Regions from separate parts of the Arthrobacter burdickii genome, predicted to be linked through region 3. Evidence: riboswitches for the same ligand, from Rfam matches in the RefSeq annotation. Region 3 holds a riboswitch; each other region holds the start of a gene.
What was found. A riboswitch is a leader RNA that binds a small molecule or an ion and turns the genes downstream of it on or off. The one in region 3 is predicted to bind S-adenosylmethionine.

Region 1 (3,265 bases), 2.0 Mb from region 3:
CCGGTCGAATCCCTTCGTCGACGGCCGCTTCGGTGCCGTCCGGTTCTATGCCACCACCCCGCTCCTGACGCAGGACGGCGTACCGCTCGGCACCCTCTGCATCTTCGACGAGAAGCCCGGGAACCTGACCGACCAGCAGGCCGCGGGGCTCGAGACGCTGGCCGCGCAGGTCGTCGACGTCCTCGACCTCCAGCTGCGCACACGTCAGCTGGATGCCACGGTGTCCGAGCTGCAGCGCAGCAACGAACTGCTGGGCGAATTCGCCGGCCGGATCAGCCATGACCTGCGGGGACCGCTGACCAACGTCGTCGGCCTCGCGGAGCTCGCCGAGGATGAGCCGGCGCTCCAGGAAGGCCCGGCGGGCACGTACTTCAAGCGCATCGGCGCGAGCGCCCTCCGGATGTCCTCCATGGTCGAGAACCTGCTCGGCTACTCGCGCGTGGGCGGCACGGCGCACCTCGAGACCGTCTCCCTCGCCGAAGCCGTCGCGGCCGCCGTCGACGATCTGGGGCACCACGTCGACGGCGTGGAGATCACGGTCGGGGACTTCCACGGTCACGCCGACCGCGAGCAGCTCCGGGTCCTCATCCAGAACCTGGTGGCCAACGCCGTGGCCTATGCGCGTCCGGGTGTCCCGTCGGAAGTGCACATCACGGGCACCGGCATTGCGGAGTTCTGGCGCCTCGACGTCGCCGATAACGGGAAGGGCATCCCGCCCGAGGAGTACGACCGCGTGCTCGAGCCGCTGGTGCGGCTCGGACGGGAGGGCGATCCGTCCGGTACCGGGATAGGACTGGCGACGTGCGTGCGCATCGCGCAGGCGCACGGCGGGCGCCTGGGCTTCGACCAGACTCCCGGGGGCGGGCTCACCGTGCGGGTCTGGTTCGGGTCGAGCCCGGCCTGACGGCCTTCGCCGGGGCGACGCGTCATGCGCCCTCCGCCGACGCGGGTCGTCGAATATGACGCACCGGGTCACGGTCGTTTTGACCGTGTTCGATGCTGTCGCCTAGCGTTCCCAGAAGAATCAAGAGTTCCAGCCATGGGCCCTGGCCGGTTGGACAGCAACCCTCTCCCGTAGTGGGGTGCTCCAGGTGAAGATTCGGCCGCCGGGATACTCCGGACGGCAAGTACGGCGATTCCCGCGGCGCTTCTTCGAGGCCCTGCCGGAGAACGCCCGCAGCATCCAGTGAGCGAGCATGTCAGTCCAGTAGAACCACGTCCGAGCAGCCTGAGCTGTCCGTCAGTACTGCTGCGCGACTGCTGGGTGCTTCTGTCCCGATTCCCCTGCCGCTGAGCCGTCCGCTGAGCCGGTACCCGTCCGAAGGAAACAAAATATGATCAACTCCCGCAAGCTCCTGGCCGTCGCCGTCGTCCCGTTCCTCGCCTTCACTGTTGCCTGTGGCTCCTCGGAGGCCTCCGAGGGAGGCAACGAGACCGTCCGCCTGGGAGTCGTGGGTGCGAGCGACCCGGAGTGGGCCGCGTTGACCGATGCGGCCGCCGAGGAAGGCATCGACCTCGAGGTGGTCGACTTCGCCGAGTACACGCAGCCCAACCCTGCGCTCACGGAAGGCGAGCTGGACCTCAACCAGTTCCAGCACCTCGTCTACCTCGCCCGCTACAACGTCTCCAGCGGCGAGGATCTCACTCCTGTGGGATCGACCGCCATCTACCCGCTGGGTCTCTACTCCACGAAGTACAAGTCGGTGGAGGAGATCCCCGAGGGGTCGACCGTCGCCGTGCCGAACGACGAGAGCAACCTCGCGCGCGGCCTGCTCGTCCTCCAGTCCGCCGGCCTCGTCACCCTCAAGGACGGCGGCAGCGCCTTCTCCACCATCGACGACGTCGACGAGGCGGCATCCAAGGTGACCGTCACGACCCTCGAGGCATCACTGACGCCGACCTCCCTTCCGGACGTCGCCGCTGCGATCATCAACAACGACTTCGTGCAGGACGCCGGCCTGAACTTCGATGACGCCATCGCCCAGGATGACCCGACCGATCCGGCCGCCGCCGCCTACGTCAACATCTTCGCCTCGCGCGCCGGTGAGGAGAACAACGAGACCTATCAGAAGCTGGTGAGCATCTACCAGGAGAACCAGGAAGTCCTCGACGCCGTGCAGGAGACCTCGGGCGGAACCGCCGAGTTCCTGAAGGTGCCTGTGGAGGAGCTGAAGACGTCCCTCGACACCGTCGAGGAAGACACCCGCGCCCAGGGCTGATCAGCCTTCTCTTCCGCGTGTGGCCGACCGGTGATCCTGGCCGGCCACACGCATCCCTCAGCTAGGAACACGATGCCACTCATCTCACTGCGGAACGTCACGAAGAGCTTCCCCCCGGGACGCCGCGGCGAACCGCTCGTCCATGCCATCGACAACGTCAGCCTCGACATCGAGGCGGGGGAGATCTACGGCATCATCGGTTACTCGGGGGCAGGGAAGAGTACCCTCGTCCGTCTGATCAACGCCCTCGAGAAGGCGACCAGCGGCGACATCATCGTCGACGGGCACCAAGTCACGAACGTCCCGGACCGCCAGCTGCGCACACTGCGCCTGGACATCGGCATGATCTTCCAGCAGTTCAACCTCTTCAGCGCCAAGACGGTCTGGAACAACGTGGCCTACCCCCTGCGGGTCGCGGGCAGGACCAGGGACGAGATCCAGGCCCGCGTGACCGAACTCCTCGACTTCGTGGGACTCGCGGACAAGGCATCGAACTACCCGGAACAGCTCTCCGGCGGCCAGAAGCAACGCGTCGGCATCGCCCGCGCCCTGGCGACCTCACCCAAGATCCTCCTCGCGGACGAGGCCACCTCGGCACTCGATCCCGAGACCACCCACGAAGTACTCCGCCTCCTGCGCCGGGTCAATGAGGAACTCGGCATCACCATCGTGGTGATCACGCATGAGATGGACGTCATCCAGACGCTTGCGACCAAGGTGGCCGTCATGGACAGCGGACGGATCGTGGAGCAGGGCGATGTCTTCGACGTGTTCTCCAACCCCCGTGAAGCATCGTCGCAACGGTTCGTCTCCACCGTGGTCCGCGGCATCCCCGCACCTGATGAACTGGCAGCACTGCGGGAGAGGCACCGAGGACGGATCGTCACCTTCTCCTTCCGCGACGGCGACTCGTCGCAGGCATCCGTGTTCCTCGAACTGGCCGCTGCCGGCATCGAGTTCGAACTGATCTACGGCGGCATCAACGACATCCGGGGCCGCGCCTTCGGGCACCTCACCCTCGCGCTCACCGGGGCGGACAGCGTCAT
Region 2 (3,265 bases), on a different contig from region 3:
GGAGCGAGGAACACGCGTCCTGCGCCACCTTCATCGACACCTCCATCAGCGGCGGCCTGCCGAAGATGCTCGCGCACGTGGGAGCCTGCCAGCGCTCGGAGTGCAGCTACAACCACGACCTGCTGTGCGGCGCCCCCGCCGTCAAGGTGGGACCCGGCGCCGACGCCGCCGACTGCCTGACCTACACCCACGCCTGACGGCGCCTCCGCCCGACGCGCGGAGAGCAACAGGAAAGGGCCGGACGACTGTCCGGCCCTTTCCTGTTCGTTCTGGTGATGTCAGAGGGTGATGTCAGATCTCGATGCGGCCGTCGGCGGTCTCGAAGGTCACGGACATGATGCCCGGGGTGCCGTTCGGGGCGATCCACTGGACCTGCACGCCGTCGAGCGTCTCCTCGACAGCGGTGCCGAGCCACTCGGTCACCCGTTCGGATGATCCTGCGATGGTCAGGCAGGACAGTTTGACCGACGCCGGGCGCGCCTGGGAGGGGTGCAGGGCCTCGGTGCCCTCGTCCCAGCGGAGCAGGTAGGGGACCTGGGGATCAGCGATGAGCCCCTTGATGCCGATCTGCTGCCACGTCAGTTCCTGGCCGTCGGGGAACTTGCGGTTGCCGGGAACCGCGCTGCGGCCGAGGCGCTCCTCGAACGGGGCCAGGTCGTCCACGGCGACGCACCAGCCCATCCAGCCTCCGCCGGCCTCGGACCGCGCGCGCACGGCCTGGCCGAAGGGCGCCTTGGTCGACGCGGGGTGGTCGAGGACCTCCACGACCTCCAGGTACTGGCCGTTCACCAGGGGGAAGATCATGTTCCGGGTGCCGAAGCGCGGGTGCACGCCACCCTTCACGGGGTCCATCCCGAGGTTGGCTGCGATCCGGTCGGCAGTCGCAGCAAGTCCATCGGGTTCGCAGGCATATGAGACATGGTCCAATCGCATGCGGTTATCTTGGCACTAAGTGATGCACGTCTCGACTTAGGATCGCCTTACTCCTGCTGGTCCTCCGATGGCGTCGCCGCCGCCCGTCCGCACGCTGCTTCACGGAGGGTCATCCGGCTTGCCGGATCCGCTCCGATGGGCTTTCATGGGTGCAGGTCATGAGTGCCAGCACGAAGCCCCGGCTTGCTGGCCGGCAACCCTCCAACCGCGGTGGGGTGCCCCGGGTGAAGACCAGGTTCGGCGCTATTCCGGCGCCGTGCAAGCGCGGGCTCCTGCGGGAGCCGGTCTCCTGGAGCGGCACGCACCGGCCGGAGCACCGGACCAGGCGGGGCCCCTTCCGACAGGGAGCACCATGTCCAACGATTGGTCTTTCGAGACACGCCAGATCCACGCCGGCCAGGTACCGGACGCAGCCACGGGAGCGCGTGCGCTTCCCATCTACCAGACGTCGTCGTTCGTCTTCCCGAGTGCCGAGAGTGCCGCCAACCGGTTCGCGCTGACGGAGCTCGCGCCCATCTACACGCGCATCGGGAATCCCACGCAGGAAGCAGTGGAGACGAGGATCGCCAGCCTCGAGGGCGGAGCCGGCGCCCTGCTGCTCGCCTCGGGCCAGGCCGCCGAGACCTTCGCGGTGCTGAACATCGCGGAGGCGGGGGACCACATCGTGGCCAGCCCCAGCCTCTACGGCGGCACGTACAACCTCTTCAAGCACACGCTGAAGAAGTTCGGCATCGAGACCACCTTCGTGGAGGACCCGGACGACCTCGAGCAGTGGCGGAAGGCCGTCCGGCCGAACACCAAGCTCTTCTTCGGCGAGGTCGTGTCCAACCCCCGGCAGGACGTCCTCGACATCGAGGGCATCAGCTCCGTCGCCCACGAGAACGGGCTTCCCCTGATCGTGGACAACACGCTGTCCACGCCGTACCTGATCCGACCCATCGAATGGGGAGCGGACATCGTGGTGCACTCCGCGACGAAGTACCTCGGGGGCCATGGCAACGCCATCGCCGGGGTCATCGTCGACTCGGGGAACTTCGACTTCGCCCGGTATCCCGAGCGGTTCCCCGGTTTCAACACGCCGGACGAGAGCTACCACGGACTCGTCTATGCACGCGACCTCGGCGTCGGCAGCGCACTCGGCGCGAATCTCGCGTACATCCTCAAGGCCCGCGTCCAGCTCCTGCGCGACCTCGGCTCCTCCGTCTCGCCGTTCAACGCCTTCCTCATCGCGCAGGGCCTGGAGACCCTCAGCCTGCGTGTCGAGCGCCACGTGCAGAATGCCCAGGCGGTCGCCGAGTGGCTCGAGGGGCACGACGACGTCGAGCGCGTCTCCTACGCCGGCCTCGCCTCGAGCCCCTGGTACGAGCGCGGCAGGAAGTACGGGCGGAAGAACGGGACGGGCGCGATCGTCAGCTTCGACATCGTCGGCGGGCTGCAGGCCGGCAAGCGCTTCGTCGACGGACTGGAACTCCACTCGCACGTGGCGAACGTCGGCGACGTCCGCTCGCTCGTCATCCATCCGGCGTCCACCACGCACAGCCAGCTCGGGGCGGAAGCGCAGCTCACCGCGGGCGTGCGTCCGGGCCTCGTCCGACTGTCCGTGGGCCTCGAGAACATCACCGACATCCTCGCCGACCTCGACGCGGGGTTCCGCGCCGCCAAAGGAGTCTAGCCCTTCGTGACCACCTACCCTCCTGCTCCGCTGCACCCCGGGATCGACGACGCGCGCCCTTCGGGGGACGGGCTCCTGCGCATCGCCCCGATCGGACCGCTGGCACTCGAGACCGGGGGTGAGCTGCCGGACGTGCAGCTCGCCTTCGAGACCTGGGGCCGACTGAACCGGGATGCATCGAACGCGGTGCTCGTGCAGCATGCCCTGACCGGCAGCTCGCACGTGGCACGCGGCGCATCGGAGGAGGAGGGCTGGTGGGATTCGCTCGTCGGCCCCGGCCGCCCGGTGGACACCGACCGGTACTTCGTGGTGTCCGTCAACATGCTGGGAGGGTGCTACGGCTCGACGGGGCCGGCCAGCCTCGCTCCCGACGGCACCCCGTGGGGATCGCGCTTCCCCTTCGTCACCATCCGCGACTCCGTCCGGGCCGAAGCCCTGCTCGCCGACCGGCTCGGCATCAAGCAGTGGCAGTCGGTCCTCGGGGGATCGATGGGAGGGGCACGAGCGCTCGAGTGGGCACTGATGTACCCGCAGCGGGTGGAGCGGTGCGCCGTCATCGCTTGCACTGCCGCCAGTTCGGCCGAACAGATAGCGTTCGCCCAGGCGCAGCTACAGGCAATCCGGCTCGACCCCGCCTACCGCGGCGGCGACTACTACGAC
Region 3 (3,265 bases):
GCCGGAGGCGGCGAGCGCGTTGAAGACATCGGATGTCGCGCGGGTGGCGAGCGCTGACAGGATGACCTGAGCCTTCGCGGTCTCGAGTTCGGCGACGTCGTTGCGGCGCTCGTCCTCGACCTCGTCCCCGAGGAATGCGCCCTCGTAGGCGAACTGCAGCGACCGGGCGGCCCGTTCGACGGTCGCATCCGCCGCGTACGCCGCCGCGGAGACCTCGCCGATGACCTGCAGGATCTGCGGGTCGGCCGCGAACGACGACGCATTGCCGTGGCTGAAGATCCTCGTGCGGTTCCGGACCTCGCGGGCCACGTCCCGTTCGGCGGCCGTGATGCTTCCGGCGAGGACGGCGAGGAGCACTGCCTGGTAGAACGCGGTCTGGTACTTGAACCGGGTGTCGAAGTCGATGACGTTAACGGCGTCGACCCGGGCCTGGTCGAAGGTGGAGGTGCCGGAGCCCGTGGTCTGCTGGCCGAAACCGTCCCAGTCGTCGCTGTGGGTCACCCCCGGCTGGTGCGTGCTGACCACCGCGATGACCTTGACCCCGTTGTCGGTGCGCTGCGCGAAGGTGTCGATCCAGTCCGCGAAAATGCTGCCGGTCGAGTAGTACTTGGTTCCACTGACGCGGAAGGCGCCGGCGTCGTCCGGGTCCGGGCTGACCTTGGTGATGACGTCTCCGATGGTGACGGTGCCGACCTCCGTCCAGGAATTGCCGACGATCTCGCCGTCGACGAAGCGCTTGAACCACACCTCGCGCTGGGCTCCAGTGGATACCAGGCGGTCCTCCACGAATGCGAAGTGGGCGCGCAGGGCCTGCGGGATGTTCGAATCGGCGGCTGCGAGCTCCGTGAGGAGGCGGAACAGCTGGGGCAGTGAGGCGCCGGAGCCGCCTGCGGACACCGGGACCCTCAGTGCGCCGAAGCCGGCGTCGATGAGTGCACGGATCTCCTCGCGGGGGAGCTCGTGCTCCTGCTCGCGGCGGGATGAGCCCTCGGCGATGCGGGCGAACAGCGGCCGGAAGCGGGCGGCGAGGAGCTCGTACTCCGCGTCGGTGGCTGGAGGGGTGTGGGTCAGCGTGGTCATGGTCGGCCTTTCGGTGGAAGCGGATGGAGGGGAGATGGGAGGGGATTTCGGGACGGGTACGGAGGGGCGGACGTCAGGCGGGAACGGCGACCTGCGGGGCCGCCGGCGCCTTTGCAGGTCGGGAGCTGACGGCACCGGCGACAACGAACAGCACAGCGAGGATTCCGGCAACGCCGAGGGCGGAGGTCCAGCCGGCCGGCCAGGCGCTGTTGAGCCCGAGGACGGCCGGAGGAACGGTGCTGGCCGTGCCCACCAGGATGGCGCTCCATCCGGTGATCCGGGTCAGGTGCGCCGCATCGAAGGCCAGGAGCAGGAAGAAGAGGCCCCACAGCACCGCCCACGCGAGCCACAGCACCGAGCTGACCGGGTCGTCGTCCAGGGAGGTGCCGGCGAAGACGACGGCGAGTACGGCGACGAGCCCGCAGAACCATCCGACACCCGACGCACCCAACCCGGCGACCGAGCCCAGCCCCACGTAGAGGTAGGTGAGCCCGAAGAGGAAGATACCGCTCGCCGAGCCGATCGCGGCGGGATCGGCAGCACCGGCGGACGCGATCAGCGTCGCGATCACCAGCTGGAGCGTGCCGATCACCAGGTTGAAGAACCCGGAGTCGCGGGATGTGACCCGGCCGAGGAGGCCGAGACCGTTGATCAGGAGGGCCGCTCCGGACAGGAGGAGGCAGATGTACGACATGGAGGTCCCGTCGACGGGACGCGGAGCCCCGAGGCCCGCGCCGTGCTTGCCCCGACGCTGGTGCGCGGGACCGGATCTTCACCTGGGGCACCCCGCCACGGAGGGGGTTGCCGTCCAACGAGCCAGGGCTTCGCGTTGGAACTCTTGATCTGTAGGTACGAGACTAGGCGCTGGACCGGGACGGTTTCCAGCACAAGGGCGAGCTTTGACGCTGCGTGACGCCGCATGACGAAGCGGTCTGTGATGGAGGACGCGGAGGCCGGCGCGACGACGGCCTCGTGCCCTCTGGCGCAAGAACGAGGAAAGGGCGACGACGCCGCACCACCGTCGCGGCCGGGACGAGGGCCGACTGATGGGCCGATCCGGCCTGCACGGACACTGGCCGGATCGGACAGGGTCAGGTCTTTCGTCGTCGGGCTGCTGAGCGGGGTGGGGCTGCTCGGAGGTGTGCGCTGACCTGACCGAGGATGCGGGCGAGGTCGGTGGCGTCGTCATCGCTGAGCGGGGCGAAGAGGAGTCCACGGACGGCCTCGATATGCCCGGGAAATACTGCCTGGAGTACGTCGCGGCCCGCAGCGGTGATGGCGACGATGGTGCTGCGCTCATCGTCGGGCGAGGGGGATCGGGTGACCAGGCCCCGCTCCTGAAGCAGTTGTGCCTGATAGGTCAGGCCGCTGCGGCTGTAGACGACACCATCGGCGAGGTCGGTCATGCGTAGGTGGCCGTCGACGGCGTCGCCCAGGCGTGCCAAGAGCTGGAACTGGACGTAACTGAGGGCCCCCGGCATCGCGAAGCCGTTTCTCGACCCCGGAGCGCAGGAGGCTGCCCACCTCCGTGAACGCGAAGTACGCGCCCAGTTGTGTCGGCGTCAGGGAAGCGGGACCGCCTCGCGCAGCTCGTGTCCCTCGTCGATGACGGCGCGCTCACCGTCGAGGTGACGCGCAGGATCACCCTCCCGGAACTGCCCGCCCTCCATGCGGAAGCCAGCGCCGGTCATGTCCCAGGGAAAGTCATCGTCATCCCCGCCTGACCTGGAGTCAGGCGCCACGAACCCCGCAGAAGAGGATGGCCTACCGGCTCACTTCAATGCGGTATGCCACCCCTGAGCGGGACGTGGTGACCGGCTCACTGAACCGGAATGTTGTCCTGGATCCTGGTCCATCCGTCTTTCTCGAGGTCATCGGTCGCATAACCGTCCGTGACGAGTGCCATAGTGTGTGGCCCGTCTTTCGTTCCGGGCAGCGAAGTGGTGGTGACATGACCAGTACCGGTGCCGCAGCCGGCCATGAAGGCACTCTCGTCCTCGTCCCTGATGCGGATCAGGCAAATGCCGGCATCATCAGCCCTGACGAGGAAGTAAGTGAAACCCTCGCTCGCAGCAGCCTTCCGGACGGTATCAACTTCGAGGTCCTGAATGACGACGTACGCGCAATTGATCCTCCAACGTCGCTTCCCGATCGAGAGCCGCAATTCCAGCCCCACCACTGCACC

Region 1: it holds a riboswitch for S-adenosylmethionine, as region 3 does, so the genes downstream of both, P5G52_RS04010 (MetQ/NlpA family ABC transporter substrate-binding protein) here and P5G52_RS13270 (AmiS/UreI family transporter) in region 3, are expected to answer to the same signal.
Region 2: it holds a riboswitch for S-adenosylmethionine, as region 3 does, so the genes downstream of both, P5G52_RS17485 (bifunctional o-acetylhomoserine/o-acetylserine sulfhydrylase) here and P5G52_RS13270 (AmiS/UreI family transporter) in region 3, are expected to answer to the same signal.

The regions. Positions count from the first base shown of each region.
Region 1 covers NZ_JAROCG010000001.1:863,774-867,038, forward strand. Annotated here, with positions in the region: gene P5G52_RS04005 (GAF domain-containing sensor histidine kinase) at 1-904, shown strand, start outside; SAM riboswitch class IV at 1,023-1,136, shown strand; gene P5G52_RS04010 (MetQ/NlpA family ABC transporter substrate-binding protein) at 1,335-2,219, shown strand; gene P5G52_RS04015 (methionine ABC transporter ATP-binding protein) at 2,292-3,265, shown strand, end outside.
Region 2 covers NZ_JAROCG010000002.1:659,881-663,145, forward strand. Annotated here, with positions in the region: gene P5G52_RS17475 (DUF1540 domain-containing protein) at 1-197, shown strand, start outside; gene P5G52_RS17480 (VOC family protein) at 292-933, opposite strand; SAM riboswitch class IV at 1,088-1,204, shown strand; gene P5G52_RS17485 (bifunctional o-acetylhomoserine/o-acetylserine sulfhydrylase) at 1,286-2,605, shown strand; gene metX (homoserine O-acetyltransferase MetX) at 2,612-3,265, shown strand, end outside.
Region 3 covers NZ_JAROCG010000001.1:2,817,603-2,820,867, reverse strand. Annotated here, with positions in the region: gene P5G52_RS13275 (acyl-CoA dehydrogenase family protein) at 1-1,080, opposite strand, end outside; gene P5G52_RS13270 (AmiS/UreI family transporter) at 1,154-1,774, opposite strand; SAM riboswitch class IV at 1,812-1,924, opposite strand; gene P5G52_RS13265 (MarR family winged helix-turn-helix transcriptional regulator) at 2,172-2,561, opposite strand; gene P5G52_RS13260 (zinc-binding dehydrogenase) at 2,634-2,804, shown strand; gene P5G52_RS13255 (hypothetical protein) at 2,900-3,265, opposite strand, start outside.